One region of the Paenibacillus sp. KN14-4R genome, then DNA from elsewhere that is predicted to be linked to it. Evidence: predicted binding sites of a transcription regulator. Region 1 holds the regulator's gene; each other region holds the start of a gene.
The links. Region 1 encodes Rex, which represses fermentation and respiration genes when NADH is low (regulators of the CRP and FNR family bind a similar motif). Its sites were predicted from a motif close to TTGTGAAATATTTCACAA; they were not measured.
Positions count from the first base shown of each region.

Region 1 (8,096 bases):
ACAGAGATAAGGAGACCCTCCCTGAGACGTTCGAAGCCTTCTATGAGCAGTTGAAGACGAAGATGAGGGATAAGCTGGGCTTTGAAGTGCGACAGGCGCAGGAGACGATGATTACCGAGGTACATGATTCTTTAGAAAAGAATCGACACTTGATGATTGAAGCAGGAACAGGTACGGGTAAGTCGATGGGCTACTTGATTCCTGCGCTGTATTATGGCATAAAAAACGATAAGAAAATTGTTGTTTCTACACATACCATTAATTTACAAGAACAGCTGCGTGCTCGAGATATTCCAATGTTGTACAATTTGTTTGATTTACCTTTTGATACGGGTGTGTTAAAAGGGCGCAGCCACTATTTATGTTTACGTAAGTTTGAAGGTCGAGTCAACGCGGCGGATTGGGAACAAGCCAAAGAAGATTCTTTAACAGCAGCTCAGATGGTCGTATGGCTTAGTGATACACAGACGGGTGATGAGGAAGAATTACATTTGACCGGTCGTGGTACATTCTTCTGGCATTCAGTATCAAGTGATGCAGATTCTTGTTTGAATCGTCAATGTCCGTGGTTCCGTAAATGCTTCTATCATCGTGCACGTAATGAGGCGAATACTGCTGATCTGCTAATTACGAATCATTCCATGCTGTTCACGGATTTAAATGCGGAGCATCGTATTTTACCTGGTTATGAGCAATTAATTGTCGATGAGTCACATCATTTGGAAGAAGTGGCGAGCAGACACATGGGTAAGGAACTTCATTATTTAACACTTTTAAACAGTCTGCAGTGGATGTACAAAGATGCTCGTAGTGGACATTTTGCAACGTTACGGAGTAAGCTTGGGAAGCATCACGGCGATGATCGTGCAGAATTGTGGTGCCAGACACTAGATCGAATGTACGAGCATGTTATGGCGGTTAGAGAGCATTGGGATGTACTTTGTGATAAGTTATATGAAGTTGTCTCTACGGGTTCAAGTGATCCTGGCCAGAATGAATTAGGGCAGTATGTACTTCGGATTAAACAGGAAGAACTGCCGCAGGTATGGGCAGAATTGATGCCTTTAGAAGACAATGTATATCAAGAGCTGGGTCAGCTTATTAAAAGTGCTGAGAAGCTGATGAATGACTTTAAAGACCATGAAGATGAGTATGATTTGCAAAGTTTTTTAACAGATATGAATGGTTGTATCAAAGATCTTGGACATTGTCGCGAAAACGTAAGATTTTTCATGCACCAAAAGGACAAAAATTCGGTATACTGGTTAGAAGCGGGCTTGTTTGCTAAAAAAAGTTCCGTTCTTTTGAATTGTGTACCAACTGATGTGAGCAAGCTGTTACAAGAAAATCTTTTTGAGAAGAAAGAAAGTATTGTTATGACTTCTGCAACGTTAACAGTTGATAAGTCTTTTCAATATGTTAGTGAGCAGCTGGGATTTTCTCCTGATGTGGAGGAGGATGTGTTGAAGTCTGTTCAACTGCCTTCACCCTTTCAATATCGCCAACAAGCGCTTGTCTGTGTTCCACGTGATTTTCCAGCTATTAAGGGCCGAGCAGGAGAAGTTCTGTTTACTGAGAAGCTCGTTCACTCGTTAGCCGAAGTCGCGCTTGCAACTCAAGGGCGTATGCTTGTTTTGTTTACATCGAATCGAATGTTAAAGCAAGTGCACGGTGAATTAAAAGAGTTGCTTAAGCCTCACGGTATCGGTGTCCTTGGTCAAGGAGTTGACAGTGGTAACCGCAGTAAGCTCACACGTCTGTTTCAAGAAGGCAAAGCAAATGTTCTACTCGGTACAAGCTCATTCTGGGAAGGAGTTGACATTCCTGGCGATGCGTTAACCTGTTTAGCGATCGTTAGACTGCCGTTCCAACCCCCTAGTCATCCAGTGGTAGAGGCAAAATGCGAAAACTTGAAGAAGCAAAATAAAAATCCGTTTATGAAATTTTCTGTGCCGCAGGCTGTCATTCGTTTCAAACAAGGTTTTGGTCGATTGATACGAACTTCCAGTGATAAGGGAGTCGTAATCATTTATGACACACGAGTTATCGACACGCAGTATGGAAAAAACTTCCTGTATTCTTTGCCTGGTCCTAAAATTGAGTCGATGTCTACGTCCCAGATTGTGCCGAGAATTCAACAATGGATGGGAGAAAATATCTAATGAAATCAGTATTGAAAATATCTGATGCTGTTGTACGCAGACTTCCGATTTACTTGCGTTTTCTGAATGAATTGGCGAAAAATAATGTATTGACAGTTTCATCCCATGATTTAGGACAAAAGCTTGATTTGAACCCTGCGCAAATCCGCAAGGATTTAGCTTATTTTGGGGAATTTGGAAAAAAAGGGATCGGCTATGATGTTCTCTTTTTAATTGAAAAAATTCGTCAGATCTTGAAGTTAGATCGTCACATTGCAGTCGCACTTGTAGGGGCAGGTAACTTAGGCCGCGCTCTTTGCAATTATAATGCGTTCCTTAAAGATACAATGAAAATTGTAGCTGTATTCGATGCATCTGCTGATAAAGTAGGTAGCAACATTAACAATTTACCTGTAGAGCCGATGGAAGCGCTTGATTCATCAGTTAAAGAGAACGATATTCGAATTGGAATTATTACAGTTCCTTCACATGAAGCGCAAAATGTTGCCAATATGTTTGTAGATGCAGGTATTGACGCCATATTAAATTTTGCACCGATTAATATTAAGGTTCCATCCCACATCCGGGTACACAATGCAGACTTTACAACGGAATTACAGAGCTTGGCGTATTTCTTGGATTAAGGATGCTAAAGTACAAGTGAATAAAAAAAGCCCCTCAAATTGTTCCGGGTAGGAACGATTGAGGGGCTTTTGTATGAGTTATAACCAACCGAACATGATTTTGTATATAATAAACGCGAATATCATTGAGATCGGGATGGTAATGAGCCATGTCATAATCATCTTGATAACGGTTGCCCACTTCACTTCATGGAATCGGATAACACTCCCCGTTCCGATGATAGACGATGTAATGACTTGTGTTGTGGATAGTGGCATATTTAATAATGTTGAAGTCTGAATAACAGCAAATGATGTTAAGTCAGAAGCAAATCCGTTAATCGGTTCAATCTTGATCAGCTTGTTGGAAACCGTTTTGATAATTCTCCAACCACCAATGGATGTACCTAGACCGATTGCAAGTCCTGCTCCGATTTTAACCCATAGCGGAACTTCCAAATCGGTTGCATAGCCTGTTGACACTAGACCAAACACGATAATACCCATTGCTTTTTGTGCATCGTTTCCGCCGTGCGAGAATGACAATAAACCTGCGGAAATAATCTGAAAAGTGCGAAACACACGATTCATACGTGTACGCGATGCATTGCCTGTCCAAATAATGATGTATTTGAGTAAGGTCATAATAATGTAACCTGCTACAAAGGCAATAATTGGTGATAAAAGTAGAATCATAATGATTTTTTTAAAACCTTCAAAGTTCACAGCGCCAAATCCTGCTCCTGCGATAACCGCACCCGCTAGAGAGCCGATTAACGTATGAGAAGAGGAGGAAGGAATTCCGAAGTACCATGTAAGTAGATTCCACAAAATCGCTGAGATCAATGTTGCGATAATGATGTAGTGTCCATTTTCTACTGTAAAAGGATCCGCGATCGACCCACCGATCGTCTTAGCTACACCGGAGAAAATAATCGCTCCGACGAAATTAAGCGAAGCTGCGTATAGAATCGCAACTCGGGGAGTTAACGCTTTAGTGGATAACGATGTGGCAATCGCATTGGCCGTATCGTGAAATCCATTAATAAAGTCAAATAATAAGGAAAGAGCGACGATAATGATAAGTACCAATAAGTTATGGTCCATGAATTCCCTCCGAACTCGCTCTCCTAGGAGTAGCGAAGCACAACACTTTCAAGAATATTGGCTACATCTTCACATGCGTCCGTCGTTTGTTCAAGGCGCTCGTAGATCTCCTTCAACTTAAAATCCTCATATGGATCTTTTTTGTTTTGGAAAATTTGACGTATACCTTCACGCATCAGCTTGTCCCCTTCATTCTCAAGGGAATTGATTTGTACGGTATGTTCTGTAATTTGTAAATATTTCTTGCGGCCAAGCAATTTGAAAGCATCCAACATATGTTGGCAGGAAGATACGATGACCGCTGAGAAGTCTTGCATATATTTATCCGTAGTGGAGACTCCCAAGTAGTCAAAACGAGCGAGTGATGCTTCGATCCCATCGACAACATCATCAAGTTTTGAAGCAAGTTCGAGAATGTCCTCACGATCAATAGGTGTAATGAAAACTTTATTTAATCCTTTGAAAATTTCGTGAGTAATGCTATCACCGTTGTTTTCTAATTCTTTAAGCTGGGGGAAAAAATCAGATGGTGGGGCTTCACCCATCATCGCTTTACGAAATACATGTGCAGCATCAAGATTATTCTCCGCGGCCTTAATTAGCAGGTTGAGAAAATCAACCTCACCTTTTCTTGTAAACAGCATGGTCTCAAGAACCTCCTTCATAAAATAAAAAGTGTGCGTCACAGTGTTTTGTCTCTTTATGTAGAAAAATCTCTCCAACTCACAGACTATAAAATATCACAATAAACCAAAGGAAAGCAACGGCGATTTCTTGATTTTCTATTTTTGAAGATGTACAGTTAAATGAAGTAACCAAATTGTAGTAAAGGATTTGAATAATATGGATAAAAAAATTGTAATTGATGGCATTTTTGTGACATCCAATCCAATAAACCCAATTGTCAAAGGCTGTATGGTGATTGAAAATAACCTTATTACTTATCTAGGTGAGGATATCCCAGAGCCACTTGAACAATATGATGAAGTAATATCTGGAAAGAACAAACTATACATGCCAGGTCTTGTAAACACACATGGGCATGCTGCTATGTCACTGTTACGTGGATACGGCGATGATTTAGCTTTACAGGTGTGGCTGCAAGAGAAGATGTGGCCAATGGAAGCTAAATTTACTTCTAAGGATGTCCATTGGGGCACTTCCCTATCCATACTTGAGATGTTGAAGGGTGGCACGACAACTTTTGTTGATATGTATGATCATATGGACCAAGTTGCGCAAGCTGTGGAACAATCAGGAATAAGAGGCTGCTTGACTCGTGGTGTAATTGGCTTATGTCCAACTGAGGTGCAAGATCAGAAGTTGAAGGAAGCAGCGAAATTCGCTGTAGATTGGAACGGGAAAGCGAATGGTCGTATCACAACAATGATCGCGCCACATGCTCCATATACATGTCCTCCGGACTATATCGAGAAACTTGTGGCTGTTTCTCAAGATTTAAACTTACCGATTCATACGCATATGTCTGAAACGCTTCGTGAAGTGGAGCAGAACGTGGCTGATTATGGTTTGCGTCCAGTTGCGCATTTAGAAAAACTTGGTGTATTCAATCGTCCAACGTTACTTGCGCACGCCGTACATTTAACAGACGAAGAAATTGCTATACTCGCGAAGTACGATGTGCGTGTGTCTCACAACCCAGGTAGTAATTTGAAACTTGCATCGGGTGTTGCGCGTGTGCCGGAACTTTTAGCTGCTGGTGTGAAAGTATCTTTAGGTACTGATGGTGCTGCATCGAATAATAATCTGGATATGTTCGAGGAAATGCGTCTTGCTGCATTAATTCATAAAGGGGTGTCGGGTGACCCAGTTGCTGTTCCTGCAACAGAGGCATTGATGATGGGTACACACATAGGTGCAGCGTCCATCTGGTTAAATGATGTGGGTCAGCTCCAGGTAGGCAAGAAAGCCGATATCGTCGCTCTTGATCTGGATCAGCCGCATTTCTTACCGCGTACAGATTATATCTCTCATATTGTTTACTCCGCTTCCGCGCATGACGTAGTTGACGTTATGGTCGATGGTCAATGGTTAATTCGTAATCGTGAATGCTTGACGATTGATGAGGAAAAAGTGAAACGTGAGTTTGAGCTTTGTTTTGAAAGGTTGACTCAATAAGATGTCTAGAGTAAAAAAGACGGTCTTTATTTCAGTTATCGTACTCGTAACATTGGTTGTTATTATGTATTTCTTCTACACACGTGTTCAGCAAAATCACTTTACGGATTTGTCTCAAGCGGTTCAAACGGCTTATGAGAAGACAACCATGGTGACCGCAACACGAGCAGAGCCCTCCTATGGGGACGATGCGTACAACATCGTGTTCGGAGATGATAAACTAGGTCATCCTCTTATCGCTTGGGTTTCAACTCAAGGTGTGCATACCGAATTTGCAGATAACATTTTCTCAGAAAAGCAAGTGAGAGCAAAGATGCTTGAAAAAGGGGCGAGTATTAACATTCTGCGAATACTGCCTAATAAACTTCAGGGACAATACGTATGGGAAGTGTTCTACAAGCAAGCGATTCCGAATGAGAGCGATAAATACTTTTATGATTACTATAAAATCACCGACGGCTCACTCGTCGACACGTACAGGCTCAGTCTTCAATAGACTGGGCTTTTTTTATCTTTAGGTTAATCTTTTTCCACTGTTTTCATTCGATTTGGATGTATCAAACATGATATACTCGAATCTATCAGGACATCTATACTAGATGTAGATATATTCCAGAAAGGAGGACGTTTCCTTGCGAAAATTACGTCCGCTACCGATTGTAATTAGCAGTGTATGTGCAGCTGCAGTCTTGTTCGGAGGGTGGTTTTCTTATCAGACACTAGCCTTGGAATCGCCTCTTCGAGAAATTATTACTGAACAACATGCAGTAGAAACTGCTGATATAAAACTTACTAATTCCTCATTGGATTTAGAATTACAATTAAATAAAGAGGCTAACGTTCGTGAAATTGTCCAGCACATCTATCAAGACGGAGCTTCGATTATTGGAAAACGTCCTGTCAATCTTAAAGTAAACGGTCATTCCTCACCAGAACTTGAAACTTGGTGGTCGAATGCATTGTTTGATGTGGCAGGAGCAATGGAAAATAAGATGTACAGCAGTATCCCTGATTCACTTCAGAAGCGTGCTGCAGCATTAGATGGTCTTCAAGTGAAAACAGAAATGGATGATCAGTATATGTATGTCACATTAATTTGGGGTGACGCGTCTAAATTCATCCTTTTACCGCGTACACCAGCGAAGGTAGGAGCGTGGCCGAATGCTTAAGTGGAAAACTGAAATTTTACTTGGGATCATTCCAGTACTGCTCTTGTTTGTTGCTTTTATGGGCGTAGATTATTTGCCAATTGTTATGATTGGAGTTCTATTGATTGTGGCATGGTTTGTCGTTCGTATGCAGCGAAGTGGAGGCGCCATTGGGGCAACTGGGGGCAGCTCATCTCGTAAAGGGACGAACCCAAAGCCGAGCTTCCTAGATTTTAATCAAATTGGTGGTCAAGACCAAGCCAAGGCCGAATTGATGGAAGCACTAGATTTTCTCATTAAAAAAGAACAGATTGCCAAGCTTGGTATACGCCCAATCAAAGGCATACTTTTGACAGGGCCACCAGGAACAGGAAAGACATTGCTTGCGAAAGCTTCAGCACACTATACAAATGCGGTGTTTAGTTCAGCATCAGGCAGTGAGTTTGTTGAAATGTACGTTGGTGTAGGTGCAAGCCGAATTAGGGATTTATTTAAAGAAGCGCGGATGAAAGCGCAAAAAGAAAATAAGCAAAATGCCATTATTTTTATTGATGAGATTGATGTCATAGGCGGTAAGCGTGAAGGTGGTCAGCAGCGAGAATATGACCAGACGTTAAATCAATTACTGACAGAGATGGATGGTATTCATACAACGGAAGAGCCGCGTATTTTAATTGTTGCGGCAACGAACCGTAAGGAAATGCTCGACTCCGCACTGCTGCGTCCAGGTCGATTTGATCGTCATATTGAAGTGGATTTACCAGATAAAAAGGGTCGAATGTCCATTTTGGACATTCATGCACGTAACAAACCACTTCGAGGCGATGTGAATATGGAGATTATTGCGGAGCAGACTTTTGGTTTTTCAGGTGCGCAGCTTGAGAGTGTGCTGAATGAAGCAGCTATTTATGCCATGCGGACAAATGAAGACAGGCTCA
Region 1 covers NZ_CP197466.1:2,791,289-2,799,384, reverse strand. Annotated here, with positions in the region: gene dinG (ATP-dependent DNA helicase DinG) at 1-2,162, shown strand, start outside; gene ACSBOP_RS13555 (redox-sensing transcriptional repressor Rex) at 2,162-2,785, shown strand; gene ACSBOP_RS13550 (anion permease) at 2,864-3,871, opposite strand; gene ACSBOP_RS13545 (DUF47 domain-containing protein) at 3,895-4,515, opposite strand; gene ACSBOP_RS13540 (amidohydrolase) at 4,715-6,010, shown strand; gene ACSBOP_RS13535 (cell wall elongation regulator TseB-like domain-containing protein) at 6,012-6,506, shown strand; gene ACSBOP_RS13530 (hypothetical protein) at 6,643-7,179, shown strand; gene ACSBOP_RS13525 (AAA family ATPase) at 7,172-8,096, shown strand, end outside.

Region 2 (8,096 bases), 190 kb from region 1:
GCTAGAATCTTATCCCGAAGCGCTCCATAACTGAATTGATTACCGAACATGCCGTCATATTGAAGCATTTCGTAGCCTTTAATGTCTTCTTCTTTGATATTCATTGCTTCATATAAATTTTTCGGTGGGATGACGGGGTGTTTCTGCATCAGATTATATAAATAGTCCGTGTAGAAAGAGCCTTCCAAATTCGCCATGTTCAAGATATATGGAGTTAAGAATGAAGGAGACACATACATCTCTTCACGGTGCTCAGGCAAGTAATTGTCCCAAATAATGAACGGCGTCGAGAACAATTTTTTCGTGACATCTGGATCGTTTGGAAGTAAATACTTCACATCTCGATACACTTGATAATCGTTACCAAGTGAAGGGAGGTGATCGCCGAAAAATAACACAATTGTCGGTTCGCCTTTTTTCTCAAAATGGTCCGTAATTTCTTTCAGCATCGAATCCGCATCTCGCATACCTGTTGCATAGGTCTCAAGCATCGATTTGGACTCAGGTGACATGTTGCCTGTTACTGTAATTGGATTAGATGAAAACTTATTCGCTTCATAAGGAGCGTGGTTTTCCATTGTGTTTGCAAAGATCATATCAGGGCCATCTGTTTTATCTGCTTCAGCGATAATTTTCTTCGCTACTGCGTGATCGGAAAGATAATTTCCTTTGTATTCTGGCTCGAAAAACTCAGATGAAATAAATTTGGAGAATCCAAAGTTATGATATACCGTTCTTGAGTTAAAGAACCAGTTGTGATACGGATTAATCGCTGCAGTTGAATAGCCTTGTCTACCAAGGATTCCTGCGATGGAATCAGTAGGGTGATTTACATACTGAATGTAAGCCAATGACCCTTGTGGTAAGAAGCGCATCGAGTTGCTCGACAATACTTCAAACTCTACGTTGGCTGTGCCTCCACCGAATTGCGGCGAAAGCATTTCACCATGCGGGTACTTTTTTTGCAAGGAACGCAGATTCGGCATTGGATCTTCAGAGAATGTCACATTCGGCAGTTTTGTCGCATCAAATAGCGATTCACTTAGCACAATGATCACATTCGGTTTTTCTTTGCTGCCTGTGTTGCTGCGGCGCGGGGTATCATTTACCATGGCCGTAATGTTTGCTTGATCATAACCATCAGGCTTTTTAACGAAGATTAAGTCCATATTCATCATCGTCGTCAAAGCAAATCCATTGCGTAAATAGTTATCGGCTTGATCCCATGGAATCGTGCTGATGTTTAGGGCATCTTTAATTTTGAAAGGCTTATCTGTATAAATCGTAAACATCATGAACACGGAGAGTACAAGAAGGACCACTTTCTCTTGCCACTTGAATTTCCCGCGCAATAGCTTCACTTTATTCAGTAAAATAATTGCAATAACCACGAAGATAAGGATTCCAATTATCATTTTCCAGGGGATTAACTCGCCCAATTCTTTCGTAATATCTTCTGTCTCGGAAGTTAAAAATACGTCCCAAGGCAGTAACGGAATACCAAGAAATTGCCTTTTGACCCCTGAAATTAATGAAATAATAAAGATAGGGGTAGAGACGACCCAGAAAGCAAGCTGTGTACGACCAAGGATGGCGATGAACAGGAAGAAGAGAGCCGTAATAATTAAATAGTTCAAGAAAAATTCATTTGAATGTTTGTAGCCAAAACCAAGAGCTTTCGTGACGCTGTCTCGGTTCAGAAATTCCATTATAATTACAAGTGGAATAGGCCATAATAGAATATGAATTTTAGATAAGATGTACTTACCTGCTGATCGAGCAGATGACTTCCAATTGTGCATCTTCGTCTGCTCTCCTTTCTCGGAAAAATAGAATTTGTTATATTGTGAAGACTTTGTAAATGTGTATAAACCTCAATAATTATAACATGTGATAGAAACATCACAAACTTTTTTTATTGGGATTCTATTAAACAAATGGTAGTATATTTATGAGGGCATTTATAACAAAAATCCTCATCGTTAGATGAGGATTTTGCTCAGTGATACAGAATTTATATCACCGTGAGAAACGCATATCGTCCTGCAAAGATGACGAGATGGTTCTCCTTGATTCATGCTCAAATTAAATTCGGCAAATCTCAATTGCGCAGTTCTCGCATTTACAAAATTCCTTCAGTCGCTCCATATTTTTAATCAAAATGAAGTCGTTGCTGTAGTCAATAATATCTTGCTTGCGAAGGTCGTTAAGCAAACGGTTCACGCTTTCACGAGTAGCGCCAATCATGTTCGATAATTCGGTGTGTGTTAATTTCTTCGAAATTTCAATGTGATCGCCATCAGGTTTCCCGAAAGTGTTGGAAAGTCTAATTAAAGTGGAACAGAGTGCGCCTGGCTTTCCATACATGATGAGATCGCGCAGTTTTGTCTCTGTAATTCGATGGTTAAGTGACATCCATTTAATAAACTCAACGGAAAGTTCACTGTTTTGCTCGATTAATGCTTCAAGATCCTTCTGGCTAATGAAACCAAGAACGGTGTCTTCTACCACTTTTCCGCTAAATCCATGTGTTGAAGTTTGGAAAAGATGGATCTGGCCGAGTAAATCACCAGGTTGATACATATAAAGAATAAGTTCCTTGCCTTCGTCCGAGGATTTCGTAATTCGAACACTGCCAGATTGCACAAAATACAATTTATCAGCAGGCTCACCTTCCCAGAATAAATGGCTTCCAGCAGGAATCTTAAGCTCTTGCATATGCTCAGTCAAACACTTCAAATTCGCTTCGGAAAAAGTGGATGTGTTGGCGTTAGGGTTTTTCTTTCGGATTGTTGTCAACATCATATCTCCCTTATCAAAAAAAGTGTAAGTAGGCGCAAAGACGTTTCGGGAACATTTTCATTATAAACAATATTTTTGTCTGTGACAAACTTCATAGTGATTTATTTCACAAACGTGATAGAATATGTGTATGAAGGAAAACCAACACTATAGGAGGTGTGGCTATAATGGCTACAGAAGAGAAGAACATACTAGGTGGAACTGAAATTAATGGATGGCGTGGATTTCAAAAAGGGAAATGGTTAAAACAAATCGACGTCCGCGACTTTATTGAACACAATATTACTCCTTATGATGGTGATGAGAATTTCCTAGTTGGACCCACTCAAAACACGAATGATTTGTGGGATATTGTATCGCAATTATCCGTTAAGGAACGTGAAAATGGTGGCGTACTTGACGTAGATGTCAATACACCTTCTACAATCGTATCTCATAACCCTGGATACTTAGATCAAAGCAAAGAGCAAGTTGTAGGCTTACAAACAGATGAGCCGTTCAAACGTTCGATGCAACCTTTTGGTGGTATTAAAATGATGATTGATGGATGTAAAGCGTATGGCTTTGAATTGCCACAATCCATAATCGATATGTTTACTAATATTCGTAAGACTCATAACCAAGGTGTATTTGATGCTTACACGAGTGAAATGAGAGCAGCTCGTAAATCCGGTGTCATTACTGGTTTACCAGATGCTTACGGTCGTGGACGTATTATCGGTGACTATCGCCGTGTTGCCCTTTATGGTATTGATCGTCTAATTGCAGATAAAAAGAATGATCTTAAATTATTGGAAGTAAACGTGATGACAGAAGCAGTTATTCGCTCACGTGAAGAACTTTCTGAGCAAATTCGTTCCCTTCAAGAATTAAAAGCAATGGCAAAAGCGCACGGATATGATATCTCTACTCCTGCTCAAACTGCTAAAGAGGCGTTCCAATGGGTATACTTCGGTTACTTGGCAGCAATTAAAGAGCAAAATGGTGCAGCAATGAGCTTGGGTCGTGTATCCTCCTTCTTAGATATTTATGTACAGCGTGACTTGGCTGAAGGTACAATGACGGAAGTTGAAGCACAAGAATTGGTAGACCATTTTGTAATGAAATTGCGTATCGTTAAATTCTTGCGCACACCAGATTACAATGAGTTATTCTCTGGAGATCCAACTTGGGTAACAGAATCCATTGGTGGTATGGCACTTGATGGTAAGACACGCGTAACACGTAACTCCTTCCGTTTCTTGCACACTTTGTACAACTTGGGTCCTGCTCCAGAACCGAACTTAACGGTGCTTTGGTCCGAACAGTTACCAGAAGGCTTCAAAAAATATTGTGCAAAAGTATCGATTGAAACTAGCTCCATTCAATATGAAAGTGACGATTTGATGCGTCCAATCTACGGAGATGACTACGGTATTGCTTGCTGCGTATCTGCAATGCGTATTGGTAAGCAAATGCAATTCTTCGGTGCTCGTGCAAACTTGCCAAAAGCGCTCTTATACGCAATCAATGGTGGTGTGGATGAGAAGTCTGGTGCACAAGTAGGTCCGCAATTCGCTCCAATTACTTCCGATGTTCTGAACTATGATGAAGTCGTTGCGAAGTACGACAACATGTTGGAATGGCTTGCTAATCTGTACATGAATACCTTGAATGTCATTCATTATATGCATGATAAATACAGCTATGAACGTGTTGAATTCGCACTTCATGACCGTGAGATCATCCGTACAATGGCATGTGGTATCGCAGGATTGTCTGTTGCAGCGGATTCCTTGAGTGCAATTAAATACGCAAACGTTCGTACAATTCGTAACGAGAACGGTATCGTTGTTGACTTTGAAATTGATGGTGACTACCCTCAATACGGTAACAATGATGAGCGTGTAGATGAAATTGCTGTTGGTTTGGTAGAGAAATTCATGAATATGCTTCGTAAACATGAAACATATCGGGATGCCATTCCTACAATGTCTGTATTGACAATTACATCTAACGTTGTATATGGTAAGAAAACAGGTAATACACCAGATGGACGTAAAGCAGGTGAGCCATTCGCACCAGGTGCTAACCCCATGCATGGTCGTGATAAGAAAGGTGCTCTTGCATCCTTGAACTCTGTTGCGAAACTTCCATATGAGCATTCTCTTGATGGCATTTCCAATACATTCTCGATCGTACCGAAAGCATTAGGTAAAGATCTTGAAGCTCGTAAAGTGAACATGGTTTCCATGCTTGATGGTTACATGACAACTGGCGGTCATCACTTGAATGTCAACGTATTTGATCGTGAACAGTTGCTTGATGCAATGGAACACCCAGAGAACTATCCGCAACTTACAATCCGTGTATCAGGTTATGCGGTAAACTTCATCAAACTGACAAAAGAACAACAATTGGATGTTATCAACCGTACATTCCACGGTTCCATCTAAGTTTTAAGTCATACTATTAATAGTAGGTTATGTACAGACGAGGTGGGTTGTACCCCCTCGTCTGTACTTGCCTTGAAGGAGAGATCACATCATGGAAGGACGCATTCATTCAATTGAAACATTCGGTACCGTGGATGGACCCGGTATTCGCTTTATTATCTTTTTACAAGGTTGTGCGTTGAGATGTAAGTTTTGCCACAATCCAGATACTTGGGCGACGGATGAAGGTCGAAAAGTGACCGTTGAAGAAATGGTGAAGGAAATTGAGCCCTACCTTCCCTACTATCGTAGTTCAGGCGGCGGCTTAACTGTATCCGGTGGCGAGCCTACTCTGCAAGCTCCATTTGTAACGGAGCTATTTGCAGAAGTGAAAAGACGCTGGAACTTGCATACAACAATTGATTCATCTGGTTTTAGTGATGCAGAGAAGAATAAAGCCATGTATGATGTGACAGATCTAGTGCTGCTTGATTTCAAAATCATTGATCGAGAAAAGCACATTGAATTAACTTCTCAACCGAATGATCAAATTCTGAACACCGCGAGATGGCTATCTGACAATGGTGTAAAGATGTGGATTCGTCACGTATTGGTACCAGGCATTACAGATGGTGAGGAAGATTTGCGTGCATTAGGTGAAATGCTGGGCTCTCTAAAGTCAGTAGAGAAGTTCGAGATCTTGCCATACCATCAGATGGGCGTGTACAAATGGGAAATGCTTGGTAAGGAATATCCGCTTGAGGGAGTACCATCACCGACGGAAGAAGAAGTGAAGCGAGCTTACGCCATTATTGAAGAAGCAAGAGCAGCATCAGCTTCAAGCAGCAAGTAAACCTTAGCATATGTCAAAATTGCCTTCATATAATCACAATAGATGGTTATAGGAGGTGATCGAGATGAAAGATGCGGTATATTTAACGATTTCATTATTCATTTTTGCCGCGCTTGCAGGTACAGTGATATACGGACTATTCCGGTTTGTGCGAAAAGACTCCACTCATCTCGATATGGACATGTTATGGGATGAAAAGGTTACAAGAGAACAGTTGGATGACCCAAAAGACTAGGTGCTTGCACCTAGTCTTTTTTATTACAAATTGCAGGAAATTAGGGGTTTAAAGAGAAGCAAATAAAGTAGATCAAGATCTTACTTCATATATAGGAGTGAAAGAGATGGACAAGCAATTATATCGTAGTGAAGTGTTTACTGAAGCCCATGGGTTTACCGGCGGCATTGAAGGACCTGCTTGTGATGCGAAGGGGAATTTATATGCAGTCAATTATGATCATGAGGGTACAATTGGTATGGTCACTCCTGATGGGACTAGCTCAGTTTTCGTTGAACTTCCAAGCGGCAGCATCGGTAATGGCATTCGTTTTAATCAAGCAGGAGAGATGTTAGTAGCCGATTACACCAATCATAATATATTGAAAATAAATCCAATTACGCGTGAAATATTTGTACATGCGCATGAATCAAATATGAATCAGCCCAATGATATCGCAATTGCGGCAAATGGCATCGTGTTCGCTTCGGATCCAAATTGGAGCAATTCTACAGGTCAAATCTGGCGTATTACTCCAGATGGTCAGGTTGATTTGCTCGAAGGTGACATGGGGACGACTAATGGGATTGAAGTGAGTCCGGATGAGAAAACATTGTATGTGAATGAGTCTGTACAGCGCAATATTTGGGCTTATGATTTAAGTGAAGACGGTCAAATTAGTAATAAAAGATTGCTCATTTCCTTTGATGATTTTGGACTTGATGGCATGCGTTGTGATGCGGAAGGTTATTTGTATTCCACACGATTTGGTAAAGGAACAGTGGTAAAGCTATCCCCACAAGGGGAAATCGTGCAAGAGATTCAGCTTCAGGGTACGAATTGCACCAATCTTACTTTTGGTGGTGAAGATGGCTGCACAGTGTATGTGACAGTAGCAGATCAGGGGAATGTGGAATCTTTCCGTGTGGAGACACCGGGTCGTTGCCGAGTGCTCTGTGGAGCTGTTGAGGTGAAGTAAGATGGTGAAAAGATGGCGGCAAGTTGTAATTTTCGCGATAACTATTGGGGTCGTTGTACTGGCATCTTCGATAAATCCGACTGAAGAAAAGGTAGCCATGCCGACATCATTGCCAGATACCGCTCTCGAGATGGACAATCAGGTGGAGCCAGTTGAAATCACACACACAGAAGACCAGCAGGATAAACCTATCATGCATCAAGCTTCTGTGCGGATTCCTGTACCGCTTATTTTGCAAAACCCCGAGCTGTATAATGGTTGTGAAGTTACGGCACTTACAATGCTTCTGGACTCAGCTGGCGTGGATGTGGATAAGATGACCCTTGCCACACAAGTGAAGAAGGACCCAACATTACGTACAGAAAATGATGGTATTCTTAATTGGGGCGATCCGAATATGGGGTTTGTTGGTTCGATCACAGGGGAAACCGCAGGCTATGGTGTTTATCACGGCCCGATTAGAGAGCTGGCTGAGCAATACTTACCTGATCGAATCGTCGATCTAACGGGTTCGATTTGGGAGAAAATCGAGGATTACCTTCGCATAGGATCACCAGTGTGGGTGATTACGAATGATACTTTTGATGTGATAGACGAAGCAGATTTCCAAACTTGGGAGTCAGCAGAAGGTCCCGTCAAGGCTACAATCAAAGAACACTCTGTCTTAGTCGTGGGCTATGATGAGAAGTTTGTTTATATCAATGATCCTCTGGGTGTGACTGATCATGTGGAGAAGGATGCATTCCTCCGTGCCTGGGAGCAGATGGGGATGCAGGCCATAAGTTATCAATCTAACTGATCTTTTGGAAAAGAAGAGCCTTTCTAAGCTGGATG
Region 2 covers NZ_CP197466.1:2,980,077-2,988,172, reverse strand. Annotated here, with positions in the region: gene ACSBOP_RS14615 (LTA synthase family protein) at 1-1,802, opposite strand, end outside; gene ACSBOP_RS14610 (Crp/Fnr family transcriptional regulator) at 2,086-2,802, opposite strand; gene pflB (formate C-acetyltransferase) at 2,970-5,237, shown strand; gene pflA (pyruvate formate-lyase-activating protein) at 5,326-6,069, shown strand; gene ACSBOP_RS14595 (hypothetical protein) at 6,134-6,304, shown strand; gene ACSBOP_RS14590 (SMP-30/gluconolactonase/LRE family protein) at 6,411-7,262, shown strand; gene ACSBOP_RS14585 (C39 family peptidase) at 7,264-8,061, shown strand.
Region 2: the regulator Rex is predicted to act here: its motif matches at 2,897-2,914, upstream of pflB (formate C-acetyltransferase).

Region 3 (8,096 bases), 1.3 Mb from region 1:
TAACACAGAACGGAATGAAAGCAAGCGGGGAAGAAATCGGCTTGGTCATTCCAAAGGACGAAAAACAGGATTGGGCCGTTTTCTTCGAATATTCCGAATCGGGACACGTTAAAGACGAGGAAAAAACGAAAATTGATGCTGATGCCTTGCTGAAGAGCTACAAAGAAGGCACGGAAGAAATGAATAAGGATTTAAGTCCTGAAAACCAGTTATTCGTTGACAAATGGGATGTTGCACCGTTCTATGACAACACCTTGCACAGTTTGACGTGGTCTTTATTGGCACATGATTCTAAGAACAACGGTGTTATTAACTACAATGTAAAGATTCTATCACGCAAAGGCTATATCTCAGCGATACTCGTATCAGACCCGGCGAATTTGAAGGCGGACCGTAAAGTGTTTACCGATAAGATCCTGTCGCAGTTTCAACTAAAGCAGGGTCAACGGTATGAGGATTTTGACAGCAAAACCGATAAGGTAGCTGAATTCGGCTTGACTGGACTAATTCTTGGAGGCGCGGGTCTGGCGATTGCCAAAAAAGCGGGCTTGCTTGCTTTGCTCATCCCTCTATTGAAGAAGTTTGGGATCGTGATTGTGCTGGCCGGCGGTGCTATTTGGGGATTTATTCGCAAAAGAACCGGATTGAAGAAAGAGCAGTCGGAGCAACCGACGCAATCAGAGCAATCGGAGCAACCGGCACAGGACCAAGTGATCGACCAGAAGCAAAAATCATAGTTTCGTAAGCAAAAGCGCCTGAAGTCGAAGAACGTCAACCGTTCTTTGAGTTTGGGCGTTTTTTGTGCTTGCTTCGGCAGCCGACGTCAACTCTTTTCAGTCTGTTTAACTTCGATTCCGATAAAAATAGCCCTTCCTAATCGCTCGATAGCCGAGTTGTAGGAGGGGCTTTTGAAATCACTTATTTATTTAAAGAAGCGCCTTATAAAATAAGCTGCGCAAGTCCGAATCCGATTGTGACCGCAAGCACGGTTGCGATTAGTCCAGGAAGCATGAACGAGTGGTTCAGCACATATTTGCCGATTCGCGTCGTTCCCGTGCGGTCAAAGTTGATCGCTGCAATAACGGTTGGGTAATTCGGAATGAAGAAGTAGCCGTTTACTGCTGGGAACATGGCAATGAGTGCAGCAGGCGGCAAACCCAAGGCGATGCCTAGAGGTACGAGTGCACGTACCGTTGCGGCTTGGCTGTACAGAAGAATCGACAGGATGAAGAGTGCAATAGCGAATAGCCACGGAGCAGCTGTGACGCTGTCTTTAATCCACATACTGATCTGATCCATGTGACCTGCGAAGAACGTATCACCGAGCCAAGCAATACCGAAGATGCTGATAACCGCCTGCATACCCGCAAGGAACACGTTGCTTTTAATGAGGTGAGACGCATTCACCTTACAGATCAGCAGGATGAGTGCCGCTATTGATAGCATCACTAGTTCAATGGCATAGGCCATGTTAAGTGGGACTAACTTGCCGCCAGTCTCCCATGCCGGGCGAAGCTGTGGCATCGATCCGAGCAGGACGACAAGAACGACGCCCAAGAGGAACAACACGACGGACAATTTGGCACGAGGATTCATGGCCGTCACACTTTCGGATTGCGTCTTCACGACCGCATCGATCGTACCATCAGCAAGTCGTTTTTGATATTCAGGGTCCTCATCTAAATTTTTGCCGACTTTCGTCATAATCCAGGCTGCGATCATACAGCTAATGAATGTGGAAGGCACACTAATCATTAAGATATCCATAAGACTTATTTGATAACCGGCAAGTAAGGAGACGAGAGCAACAGTCGCTGCCGAGATTGGACTTGCGGTAATGGCTTGTTGAGAGGCGATGACAGATATCGATAAAGGCCGCTCTGGGCGTACGCCTGATTGTCTAGATACTTCCGCGATAACAGGTAGAACCGAATACGACACATGACCCGTTCCCGCGCAAAAAGTGAACAAATACGTCACGATCGGTCCCATGAACGTAATGTGACTGGGGTTTTTGCGCAGTGCCTTTTCAGCTAAGGAAACCAAGTAATCCATCCCCCCGGCAGTTTGCAGTGCGCCTGCAGCAGTGATGACCGCCGCAATCATCAACATCACATCGATTGGTGGTGAAGTGGGTTGAAGACCGAAGCCAAACGTTAGAATGGCAAGCCCAAGTCCTCCCATTACACCAAGTCCAATACCACCTAGTCTCGCTCCTACAAAGATGGCAAGTAACACAATAACGAGTTGAATCAAAAACATGAGCTATTCACATCACTTTCAGCTGTTCTAAGTTGTTATTTTTTTCACATATATTCCATTATACGTTAATGTGCCATGCCTGTCACTTTGCGCGACGAAAGCGGTCATGCGATATCGATGTCGCTTCTAATATCACTTGGAACATATTTTATGTAAGGAGAGAAATGCTATTCAGAGAGTCGGTATATTCCTTATTTGGGGTCATAGAATGTAACGAGAGAATAATAGATTCTACCCACGGTCAGGAGGATGCAATTGATAATCCAATATCGGCCATACCCCAGACACCCCTTTATCGGCAGGCAGCTCAAGCGGGATACGCACAATTACAGAGGTGATCTGCTTGCACCCGCGAAGACGATTCTAGATCATGTCAGACTAAGACTCCTTGATATGCATGGCGTTGAGCTTGAAGAAAGTGACCTCATTAGCTTGCAGAAGCCTGTCACGTTAGCAGAGCTTGGCTATCACCCTCATATGGATGGATGCGCCGCACATATGAAAGTCATTTATGATGATGTTCGTTTTACGAAAAAAATTCCGCTGTGGGACATCAGACAGCAAATCCTCCCATTTATCATGCGCTCCTCCGAACAACAAGATGTATTCACCTTATTCGAGCAGCTTCAGACGAAAGCAGACTACACCTATCGGCATCCCATTTGCGTGAGTATTCTTGCCGTCCGTATTGGAAAATGGCTTCAGATGAAAGAACCACAGCTTACACAGCTTGCCATCGGCGCTTTGCTTCATGACATTGGAAAGACTCGCTTACCTCCAGATCTCATGGATAACGAAGAGCCGCTCTTGCCGGCAGAGTATGCTTATCGGAAGAAGCATACGCATTTTGGCTATCAATTGATCAGAGATACGGTTGGGACGAGCCGCCGCCAAGCTCTGATTGCGCTGCTGCATCACGAGCGTCTGGATGGGAGCGGATACCCATTCGGCATTCGTGCGGGGAAGTTCGATTACCACAGCCAAATTGTCGCAATCGCGGACACCATTCATCACCTTATCTCGAATCGCCCTCAACAAGCGGCTTTACCGTTTTACGCATTACTTCAGTACCTTCATGATCAAGCGTTTGGAAAACTGGAACCAAGGATGATTCATCTCATCTTAGATCAAATGATGCAGGCTCTTCTTGGACGCAGTGTTCAGCTCACGGACGGGCGACGCGCTAAAGTTGTTATGCTCAATGCTTATGCGCAGCTTGATCCGCTAGTTCAGTTGGAAGATGGAACTTTCATTGATTTGAACCAAATGAGGACGCTGCATATTGAGCGGTTGCTATTGGCATGATACATTCGTCATAAGTATTGCAAAAAGGTCGGGGTAAGAGCATGAAGACGCTCTGCCTCGACCTTTTGCATGTCCGTAAAATTCATGTGCTTTTATCACGAAACGGGAAATATAGTACGTTAAGGTCGTTGTGTCGGATTCGTTAGTGTACGATTAATCCCTTTTCGTGAGGTGACCTCTTCTATAGGAATCTAGTGCCATATTATTTATGTAACATATCAAAATAAAGTTACATTATGTCGAATTAAGAGGGATAATAGGGGATTAAAGTAGTAATGAAACAGAAAATTACATTTTACTCGTTATTACGGGACAAAATTCATGAATAAATAGATATTAAGCCTTATTGGAAAATAGTTACTTATTATATTAAAATATGAATTGAATCAAATAATAGGAGGTTTATATACATGGTAAAAAACGTTAAAACAGTGCTAGCATCTTTTCTGGTAATTTCAACACTATTGGTTGCTGGTAGCGCTTATGCTGCACCGGCTAAGGTTGTAGAAGGAGTTAACCCTGACGCTGTAGAAACTGAATTCGTTGATCCAACTCTTCGCATTAAACCATATGCTCAAATAGCCTATGAGGATGCTGTTTTTCATGGCCAATTAAAAACAAGCTTCACGTACTCAAAAGGCAATCTAAGAATATACATTCAAAATAAAGGTACGAAAAGCTTTAATTATTCAGTGATAAATTCTTATGGAGTTAATATTTGGAGTGGTTCTATCTCGGCAAATGATGCAAGAACAGGTTATTTTGTTCCGGCTGACGGTGATCTTCCTTCTGGTGAATATACTGTTAAACTTAATAACAATGATGGCAGTCAATCTCCATATCTTTTATCGGCAAGAGATGACCTGTAATAAAATATTATTTTTTGAGTAAGTTGCCTATCTATTTCGATAAATTGTAAGAAAAATGAAGAACGGCCCTGTCGTAAAACATGCGAACAGAGCCGTTCTTTTTGCCATTGCTCTACGGAAGTAAAATCAGCGAATACGGTCTGAAGACCTGGAACATTTGGCCCGTATACTTGAAGATTTGAATGAAGTCAGATCGCTGCACATTGAGCGTGTGTATAAATAAGAGCCTGAAGTTAATGCCAAGTTGTCTAGGTCTGTTCAAGACTTAGACAATTTTTTTATTATTTTTCTGAATGATCGGAATTGGGAGTGTACTTATCATTTATTCCGGTTTATAGTTAAGTTAACTTCATAATTAAGCGAGGTACCTAATGTGAAACAACATCTTATTCAGCAATACAGCGAATTGCAAAATCATTTAAACCTTCGATTAGCAACAAAATATCAGCACAAAATGGATAATCAGCTTACAGCTAAGCAGGTTTTATTATTAGAGCTGATCCGGACAGGCGGATCTTCAACGAAGGAATTAGCTATTCAATTGAATATATCCGCGAGTGCAGTTAGTCAACTTCTGAATAAATTGGAGGAAAAAGAATACATCACCCGTACGATTAATAAAGAAAATCGTCGGGAAATCATATTAAAGCCTGCGGCGAAGGGAGAACGCTATTTTGAAGACATGCACATGCTTGAAGATGAGGTTAATCGCACGGTTTTTGGACAGCTGCCTTTAGAAGACTTGGAGCAGTTGGTCCGTATTATGAAAAAATTAAATTCCATAATAGAGGGGGATTAGTCCATGTTTGTGGGCAATAGGGGAAAATCCATTTGGCTGCTGTTGTTGGGCTTTATGCTGTGCAGCAATTTTATGCTTTATCATACGACCATCGGGAAACAGCTTCTTCCAACTCAGACGAATGGGGTAGTCATCGGTTCATTAATCGATCTCGTCATTATGCTTCCTGTATATTGTATGCTGTACACCAAGAAATTTTCGATCAAGCAAGCGATTGTTTTATCAGCGGCAGGATGTATATTAGCTCGATTTCTCATTCCAAAGCCTTTTTTAGAGCCCTTTGCAGCTGTGACTTGGGCTGGAATTGCCGTAGAGGCTGCGTTAATCTTCTTTGAACTGATTCTGATAGTCACATTTGTTCGTTACATGCCCCAAATCGTAAGAAAGGTAAAATCGAGTGAACTACCGGTAGTCTTTTCTTTTCAACAGGCAGTGGATCAATATGTCATCAAAAACCCAATTATTCATGCCATCTGTTCGGAGGCGATGGTGTTCTATTACGCTTTTTTCACTTGGAAAAAGAAGCCCCCAACCGGTATGACGCTGTATAAAAATTCGAGTTATATCGCCGCTCAAATCATGATGATTCACTCGATTGTCATTGAAACATTGGTTTTACATTGGTGGCTGCATGAAAAATCGGTCGTCATTTCGATTATTTTACTCATCCTTAACATCTATTCGTTAATATTTTTCATTGCAGATATTCAAGCGATTCGATTAAATCCCATACATATGAACAAAGAATCGATGTTCCTCTCACTTGGCTTACTCAAGCGTGCTGAAATTCAATTTGCGAATATCGCGTGTATCATCGAAGACCCAGTCGTTCTACAAAGTAAATTATCACAAGATAGGATGAGTTTTATGGCGAAGGATTTTGAAAAAGTTCACCCCCATCTGATTTTGAAAATGAAAGAGCCTGTTCGCGTCATCTTGTTTATGGGCATTCAAAAACAATATTCACAAGTAGCGATTCGCTCAGACAATCCAATACAACTGAAAGAAATGATTGTAAGTAAAATGGAAAATAAACAGGAAGCCGAATGAGTCCTCGATCATGAAAAAGTCCTCCTTTGGACATTATGTTCAAAGGAGGACTTTGTTTTCACTAACGATCAATGCGCAATCTCCGCATCAATATTTTTCAAGAACTTTCGTCCGATACCAGCCGTAACAACCGCACACGCCACGAAAATTGCGCCTACATAGAACGGAATGTGGGGGTTGAACCACTCGGCAAGCTTTCCTGCAAGGAACGGCGCAATCGCACCACCGATAAAACGAACGAAGCTGTATGCAGCCGATGCAACCGAACGTTCGACGGGCGCGGCATGCATAACCGCAGTCGTAATCAGCGTGTTGTTCACCCCAAGGAATGCACCGGAGATAACAACAGATGTCACCACAACTGTAATCGAATCCGTATTGATACCAATTACAACAAGGTTAAGCGCGAACATGATCAACATGATGCACATCGAACGAATGGTGCCGAATTTCTTTTGGAAAAAAGGTGCCACGAAGACAGAAGTAATCGCGAGCATTAAGCCCCATCCCAAGAATACATAACCTAAGCCGTGCTCATCGAGATGATTCATCATAATAAACGGCGTGTACGCCATTAAAGTGAAGAATCCAAAATTATATAGGAATGCGACAACTCCGAATGTGAAAAGTCCGCCATGACGCAGCGCTTTGAATGGATCGGTGATGGATACGCGCTTTGTAGGCTTCGGAATTTTCGGCAGCATAATTGAAATTGCAATAAAAGCAATGGCCATTAAAGCACTGACGCCGAAGAATGGACCACGCCAAGAGATGGAACCGAGCTCGCCACCAAGCAAAGGACCTACAGAGATCCCAAGACCAATGGCAGCTTCATATAAAATGATCGCTCTTGCTGTCCCACCCGTGGATAAGCCGACAATGGCTGAAAGCGCAGTAGCAATGAACAACGCGTTACCTAGACCCCAACCACCGCGCATGGCGACGATTTGGTCAATACTGCCGGATAATCCACCAAGCGCAGAGAAGATAACGATTAAGAGAATGCCGACAAGCAGCGTCCATTTCACACCGATTCGACTGGAAACAACACCAGTAATGATCATGGCAAGACCAGTCACAAGGTTATAACTAGAAAAAAGCAAGGAAACTTGGCTCGGTGTTGCATCTAATTGTTTGGCTAGTGCAGGTAAAATCGGATCAACGAGCCCTAGTCCCATAAATGCGATCACACAGGCAAACGCAACAGCCCATACTGCCTTCGGCTGGCTCATCATGCCTGTGTGCTGCTTAAGATGTAATGATTTAGATCCCATGAACAATTAAACCTCCATCTATTATTGTTCTTGCTCCATACGGGCAATAGCCGTCCGCGCTCGTGTTTGCAAGGTAGACAATTCAGACCGAACGACATGTATCTTTTCAATTTTTTGCTCAATTAACTTCAGTTGATCACTAATGATTTGATCGATCTCTAATAGTTTTGCGTATTTCTCCTTCTGATCCTCGATACTCCAATATCCTTTGCGATGCGTCTCAAGTGTTTCGCTAATCGAGATGAACTGTTGTAACTCTTGCAGGGAGACACCCAGCACCTCTCTCGCATTGGTGATTTTTTGAAGATGTTCAATATGGGCTTCGGTGTAGAGGCGAATTCCTTTTTCACTTCTTTGAGGTGGAGAGAGAAGACCAATTTCCTCGTAGTAGCGAATGGTTCTTTTCGTCAAACCGCATCTTTGCGAGACGTCATCAATTTTTAACCAAGTCATATTATCACTCCAAATTCGTAATTGTATTTATGATTATAGATATGCATAACGTTAACGTCAACGTTAACTTTTGGTATATGAGAT
Region 3 covers NZ_CP197466.1:4,123,912-4,132,007, reverse strand. Annotated here, with positions in the region: gene ACSBOP_RS20285 (DUF2167 domain-containing protein) at 1-737, shown strand, start outside; gene ACSBOP_RS20280 (anaerobic C4-dicarboxylate transporter family protein) at 940-2,262, opposite strand; gene ACSBOP_RS20275 (HD-GYP domain-containing protein) at 2,518-3,567, shown strand; gene ACSBOP_RS20270 (hypothetical protein) at 3,978-4,436, shown strand; gene ACSBOP_RS20265 (MarR family winged helix-turn-helix transcriptional regulator) at 4,810-5,235, shown strand; gene ACSBOP_RS20260 (beta-carotene 15,15'-monooxygenase) at 5,239-6,285, shown strand; gene ACSBOP_RS20255 (MFS transporter) at 6,354-7,559, opposite strand; gene ACSBOP_RS20250 (MerR family transcriptional regulator) at 7,581-8,012, opposite strand.
Region 3: the regulator Rex is predicted to act here: its motif matches at 2,295-2,312, upstream of ACSBOP_RS20280 (anaerobic C4-dicarboxylate transporter family protein).